2 regions of the Affinirhizobium rhizoryzae genome follow, and region 2 is predicted to be linked to the other one. Evidence: predicted binding sites of a transcription regulator. Region 2 holds the regulator's gene; the other holds the start of a gene.
What was found. The regulator PhoB, encoded in region 2, activates phosphate uptake and scavenging genes when phosphate is short. The targets are predictions, from matches to a motif close to TGTCATNNANCTGTCAT.

Region 1: ugpB (sn-glycerol-3-phosphate ABC transporter substrate-binding protein UgpB) is a predicted target of PhoB. The motif match lies at 1,299-1,315, and genes of this name have one in related genera.

Annotation. Positions count from the first base shown of each region.
Region 1 covers NZ_CP049250.1:666,270-669,679, reverse strand. The annotation lists gene rsmI (16S rRNA (cytidine(1402)-2'-O)-methyltransferase) at 1-898, shown strand, start outside; gene G6N80_RS09400 (YraN family protein) at 879-1,253, shown strand; gene ugpB (sn-glycerol-3-phosphate ABC transporter substrate-binding protein UgpB) at 1,382-2,704, shown strand; gene ugpA (sn-glycerol-3-phosphate ABC transporter permease UgpA) at 2,812-3,410, shown strand, end outside.
Region 2 covers NZ_CP049250.1:535,324-538,733, reverse strand. The annotation lists gene pstA (phosphate ABC transporter permease PstA) at 1-179, shown strand, start outside; gene pstB (phosphate ABC transporter ATP-binding protein PstB) at 196-1,011, shown strand; gene phoU (phosphate signaling complex protein PhoU) at 1,062-1,772, shown strand; gene phoB (phosphate regulon transcriptional regulator PhoB) at 1,793-2,476, shown strand; gene G6N80_RS08750 (GcrA family cell cycle regulator) at 2,598-3,161, opposite strand.

The sequences.
Region 1 (3,410 bases), 130 kb from region 2:
ACAACAGGCGGCGAAAACCTATCGGATCGGGAACACGGCGATCCCGGCGCGACCGCTGGAACCGGCACTCTATCTCGTGGCAACTCCCATCGGCAATCTGGGTGATATCACCCTGCGCGCCTTGGAAACCTTGGCAGGTGCTGATGTGCTGGCCTGCGAGGATACACGGGTCACGCGCGTGCTGCTGGATCGTTTCGGCATTACGGGCAGGCCCTATGCCTATCATGAACACAACGCCAATGAGGCTGGACCGAAGCTTCTTGCCGCTCTGGAGGCAGGAAAATCTGTGGCGCTGGTGTCAGATGCCGGCACTCCGCTGGTTTCCGATCCGGGTTATCGCCTGGGCCAATTGGCGATCGAAGCGGGTTATCGGGTCATACCGATTCCAGGCCCCTCGGCACCGCTGGCCGCCCTTGTGGGGTCGGGCCTGCCATCGGATGCATTTCTGTTCGCAGGCTTCTTGCCGGTGAAGGAAAAAGGCAGGCGGGATCGCCTGGCAGAGCTTTCCAAGATCCCGGCAACCCTGATCTTCTTTGAATCGCCCCACCGGATTTCAGATACGCTCACCATTGCAGCGGATGTTCTTGGCCCGTCACGTGCAGCTTGCGTGTGCCGTGAACTGACCAAGACCTTCGAGGAGTTCCGCCGCGGCACGCTGGGCGATCTGTCAGAGCAGTACAAGGACGCAACGGTCAAGGGCGAGATCGTTTTCGTCGTCGGTCCGCCAGACTATGACGATATTCCCGCCGCCGTTGACGTGGATATCATGCTGAGGGAACTCTCTGCCAGCATGCCCGCCACCAAGGCCGCTGCGGAGGCGGCCCGCCTTACCGGTCTGTCGCGCAAAGATCTTTATCAGCGCCTGATTGAGTTGAAAGATGCCGAAGACAGTCATTAATGACGGCAAGCGGCGCAGAACTGCCGAACGCCGTGGACGGCTCTCCGAATACTGGGCCGCGTTATATCTGATGGCCAAAGGTTACCGCATCGTCGCTCTTCGTTATAGAACACCGCTGGGAGAGATCGATCTCATCGCGCGCAAAGGCAATCTGGCCGTCTTCGCCGAGGTCAAGGCGCGCAAGTCGGAACACTCAGCCGTCGAGGCGGTGAGCTTCTACAGTCAGAGCCGCATTCGCGCAGCAAGCGACCTTTGGCTTGCAAAGCAAAGGAAGGCATCCGTCTTGTCGTTGAGATATGACATCGTAGCGGTAAGGCCTTGGCGTCTACCGAAACATTTCGTCGATGCGTTCTGAGTGTTTTTGCATGCCTGTGCAAATTCGATGATGTTGTAACAGTTATGTCATATATATTTCAAGGACCTGTCACGGAAGGTCGCTAATCACCCCCTCATCCTAAACTGAAGGAAAGAGGGACGATCCCCATGTTCAAGAAGCTTGGCCTTGCAGCGGCAGCGTTTGCTCTGTCTGCCTCCACATCGCTTGCGGCAACTGAAGTTACCTGGTGGCACGCCATGGGCGGCGAGCTTGGTAAGAAGCTCGAAGAGATCGCCACGAAGTTCAATGAAAGCCAGAGCGAATACAAGGTCGTTCCCGTTTACAAGGGCTCTTACCCAGAAACCCTGACGGCTGCCATTGCAGCGTTTCGCGCCAATCAGCAGCCTGCTATCGTTCAGGTTTTCGAAGTCGGAACCGGCACGATGATGGCGGCCAAAGGTGCCGTTTACCCCGTTTACAAGCTGATGAAGGACGAGGGCGAAAGCTTCGAGCCGAAGTCGTTCCTCGGTCCGGTTGTCGGCTATTACTCCGACACGCAGGGCAATATCCTGTCGCTGCCGTTCAACTCGTCAACGCCGATCCTCTATTACAACAAGGACGTCTTCAAGAAGGCTGGCCTTGATCCGGAAGTTGCTCCGAAGACCTGGAAGGAAGTCGAGGAGTTTTCAAAGAAGATCGTAACATCGGGCGCGGCCAAGTGCGGCTTCACGTCTGCCTGGATCACCTGGGTACAGACAGAAAACCTTTCCGCCATTCATGACCAGCCGTTCGGCACGCTGGAAAACGGCTTTGGTGGTCTCAAGACCCAGTTCTCCTTCAATGGACCGGTTCAGCAGAAGCATTGGGCAAACTTGAAGAAGTGGCAGGATGAAGGCCTCTTCAAGTATGGCGGCCCCGTCGGTGGCGACAACGCAGCAACGATGTTCTACGCGCAGGAATGCGCCATGACGATGAACTCGTCTGCAGGCCGCGCCGGCGTCATCAACAATGCCAAGGATTTCAAGCCGGGCTTCGCGCCGCTTCCCTACTATGACGACGTGACCAAGGAGCCCAAGAACTCCATCATCGGCGGTGCAACGCTGTGGGTTCTTAACGGCAAGGACAAGGCGACCTACAAGGGTGTAGCCAAGTTCTTCAGCTATCTTTCCAAGCCTGAAGTCCAGGCCGACTGGCACCAGTACACCGGCTATCTGCCGATCACCAACGCCTCCTACGATCTCGGCAAGAGCCAGGGTTATTACGACAAGAACCCAGGCTCTGACGTTGCCATCAAGCAGATCATGCGCGGGACGCCAACCGCCAATTCCAAGGGCGTCCGCTTCGGCAACTTCACTCAGGTCCGCACGATTGTGGATGAAGAATTCCAGGCTCTGCTGGCTGGCAAGAAGGACGCCAAGCAGGCTCTGGATAGCGCGGTAACCCGTGGCAACCAGCTTCTGCGCGAGTTCGAAAGCGCCAACACCAACTGATCCTGTCGATCATCGGAAGGGGGCCAGGCATCCTGCCCGGCTCCCTTTCGTCCGTTTTTGCGCATCCGGTGCGATTGACCGGTGGCGACAGAGCCGAAAGAGCGGCCATGGATACCAAACGTACGACCTTCCACGCGAAGTTTCTTCCTTACATGCTGCTCCTGCCGCAGCTCGTCATCACACTCGTATTTTTCATCTGGCCTGCCGGACAGGCCGTGAAATCCTCCTTCGAGCGCGAAGACCCCTTTGGTCTTGCCACGACCTTCGTGGGCCTTGCCCATTACCGGAAGCTGCTCAGTGACCCGACCTATCTGGACGCGATGGCGCGGACGGCCGTTTTTGCCGTTTCGGTCACAGCGCTTTCCATGCTGCTGGGCCTCGCCTTTGCTGCAGCCGTGGATCGACTTGCGCGCAGTGCAAAATTCTACACGACGCTTCTCGTCTGGCCTTATGCGGTAGCGCCGGTCGTCGCGGGCGTTTTATGGTGGTTTCTCTTCAATACCTCGACGGGGCTCATGCCCTTTGTGCTGGAACGCTTCGGCATTCGCTGGGATCATGATCTCAATGGCACGCATGCGATGATCCTGATCATTGTTGCGGCTGCCTGGAAACAGATCTCCTACAATTTCCTGTTTTTCCTGGCCGGTTTGCAATCCGTGCCGCAGGCGTTGATGGAAGCTGCCGCAATCGATGGCTCCGGCCCCGT
Region 2 (3,410 bases):
CGACGACCCCGATGGACCCGTCGACGGCGCTGCCGGTGCAGATCTACATGTGGGCGAACGAGGCGGAACGCGCCTTCGTCGAACGCACATCCGGAGCAATCATCATTCTGCTCCTCTTCCTCATTGTCATGAATGTCGGCGCGATCCTCTTGCGGCGCCGGTTCGAGCGGCGCTGGTAGCCAAGGAGACGGTTCTATGAACATGATGACCGAAGCAGCAGTTGAAAAGGCGCTGGATCAGAGAATGAATGACCTTTCCTACAAGATGATCGGCAAGGACGTCTCCGTCTATTACGGGGAGAAGCGTGCCTTGTTCGACGTGAACCTGAATGTGCGGCAGAACACGGTAACGGCGCTGATCGGACCGTCGGGATGTGGCAAGTCGACTTTCCTGCGGACACTGAACCGCATGAATGACACGATCGACAACTGCCGGGTGACGGGCCGGATTACGCTGGATGGCGATGACATCTATGACCCCGCCATCGATGTCGTGGAATTGCGCGCACGCGTCGGCATGGTCTTCCAGAAGCCGAACCCGTTCCCGAAGTCGATCTACGAGAACATTTCCTACGGCCCACGGATCCACGGCCTTGCCCGCTCGAAAGCCGATATGGACCAGATCGTTGAGGCGAGCCTCCAGCGCGCCGGCTTGTGGAACGAAGTGAAGGATCGCCTGCAGGAGTCCGGAACCGGTCTTTCCGGCGGCCAGCAGCAGCGCCTCTGCATTGCCCGTGCCATCGCCGTATCGCCTGAAGTGATCCTGATGGACGAGCCATGCTCGGCACTCGATCCGATTGCCACGGCCAAGGTGGAAGAACTGATCCATGAGTTGCGCAGCAATTATACGATCGTCATCGTGACGCATTCGATGCAGCAGGCGGCGCGCGTATCACAGCGTACCGCCATGTTCCACCTGGGTCAGTTGGTGGAAGAAAACGATACCGACAAGATGTTCACCAACCCGGATGACCAGCGCACGCAGGACTACATCATGGGCCGCTTCGGCTGAGCCCGACTGATCCTGACCGTCCCTGACACTCCAGATCCGAGGAAAACTCCATGTCATCGCATATCATGTCAGCCTTTGATGAAGAGCTGAAGTATCTCAATCGACGCATTTCGGAAATGGGCGGGTTGGCCGAACAAATGTGCGCCGATGCCGTGCACGCCTTGGTGAACGGCGATAGCGCTCTCGCTCAGAAGGTCATTTCCGACGACGTCATCCTGGACAATGCCGAGCGCGAAATTCAGGAAAAGGCCATCGTTACGATTGCCAAGCGCCAGCCGATGGCGGCGGACCTGCGTGAAATCATCGGTACGCTTCGGATCGCGGCTGATCTTGAGCGCGTCGGCGACCTTGGCAAGAACAACGCCAAGCGTGTGATTGCCGTTCAGGGCACCGGCGTTCCACGCAAGCTGGCGCGTGGGCTGGAGCATCTTTCCGAACTGGCGCTGGTTCAGCTCAAGGAAGTTCTGGACGTGTTTGCCAACCGTTCCGCCCAAAAGGCTGAAGCGATCCGTCAGCGCGACGAAGAGATCGATGCCATGTACACCTCGCTGTTTCGCGAGCTTCTGACCTACATGATGGAAGATCCCCGCAACATCACAACCTGCACGCATCTTCTGTTCTGCGCGAAGAACATTGAGCGCATTGGCGACCATGCGACCAACATCGCCGAGACAATCTATTACATCGCGACCGGTGCACAGCCACAGGGAGAACGTCCCAAGGACGATAGCTCCAACACATTGGGCGCTGTCGTCGAGTAAGCCGGAACGGAGTGATTGCCATGCAGCCGAAAGTTGCGGTTGTCGAAGATGAGGAGGCGCTCAGCGTTCTCCTGCGCTACAATCTTGAGTCTGAGGGCTACGAAGTCGAAACCATTCTGCGGGGTGACGAAGCCGAAATCCGGTTACAGGAACGTGTTCCGGACCTTTTGATCTTGGATTGGATGCTTCCTGGCGTATCCGGTATCGAACTCTGCCGCCGGCTGCGCATGCGGGCGGAAACCGAACGCCTGCCGATCATCATGCTGACGGCGCGGGGCGAGGAAAACGAGCGCGTTCGTGGCCTCGCAACCGGCGCCGATGATTACGTCGTGAAGCCCTTTTCGACGCCGGAACTCATGGCCCGCGTCAAAGCCATGCTGCGCCGCGCAAAGCCTGAAGTCTTGTCCAGCGTCCTGAAGTGCGGTGATATCGAACTGGATCGGGAAACGCATCGCGTTCACCGCAAGAGCCGAGAAGTGCGGTTGGGTCCGACGGAGTTTCGCCTGCTGGAGTTCCTGATGGCCTCGCCGGGACGTGTGTTTTCACGATCGCAGTTGCTCGACGGCGTCTGGGGTCACGATATCTACGTGGATGAGCGAACAGTGGATGTGCATGTCGGGCGCCTGCGCAAGGCCCTGAATTTCTCGAACATGCAGGATGTCATCCGCACGGTTCGCGGTGCCGGCTACTCTATGGAATCCTGAGAGGCTCTCCAGGATCGAGACGAACAGGCCCGGCGAAGGCCGGGTTTTTTGTTGCCCAAGGACAAGGTACAAAAAAACGGGCGCGCGGCCCGTTTTTCGAAAACCTGGATGTGTCTAACGATCAGCCGCGGGAAACGGCATTTGCCGCTCTCCGGCGCTCCGTCACAGGCTGGTAGGCCATGCGGGCGTGGTACTTGCAGTAGGGCGAGCCATCACAGGCTTCTGCGCCGCAGAAGTGAAAGTCTTCCTTCAAAGGATCGCCTACCGGCCACTTGCAGGTGCGCTCCGTCAACTCGGTCAGGACCAGGCGACGCGCCTCGGGCATTGCACGATCATTGACCGGCACCAGTTCCGTCGGCTCAAGGACAGTAATGTCCATGTTGTCTGTCGAGGAAATGATATTGGCCGGACGAGGAACCGAACGGTTTGCCGGCGCAGGCGCGGACGTTGGCCTTGCAGCGAAAGTTGCTGGCCGTGCCGCGGGCGGTGCCGCAGGACGCTTTGGAGCGCGGGTCGGGGTGGCCGGACCGCCTGCCTTCACGCGACCAGGGAGGTTGAGACGGTGCACCTTGCCAATCACGGCATTGCGGCTGACGCCACCCAGCTGTGCGGCAATCTGGCTCGCGCTCAGGCCTTCGGCCCATAGCCGTTTCAACTTCTCGACGCGTTCGTCTGTCCAGTTCATGCAGTCTCTCCGCCTTGAGCACGCATTAGAAGACAGAATCTCTCACCGTTACGGCGAAAGTAATTCGCCGCGCATACTATATCTATACTTTTGGTGACTAGTTCCGCCGCATGCAGTCTAGTAATTGATGATTAACCTAATGGGCGCCGGACTCGCTGACAAGAGTCGGCGGAATCGCTGCGAATCGATTTCCGGGTTTTCCCCAACTTGCTTGAAAGGCGAGTCATTTTTGCCACAGAGAGTTGAGTG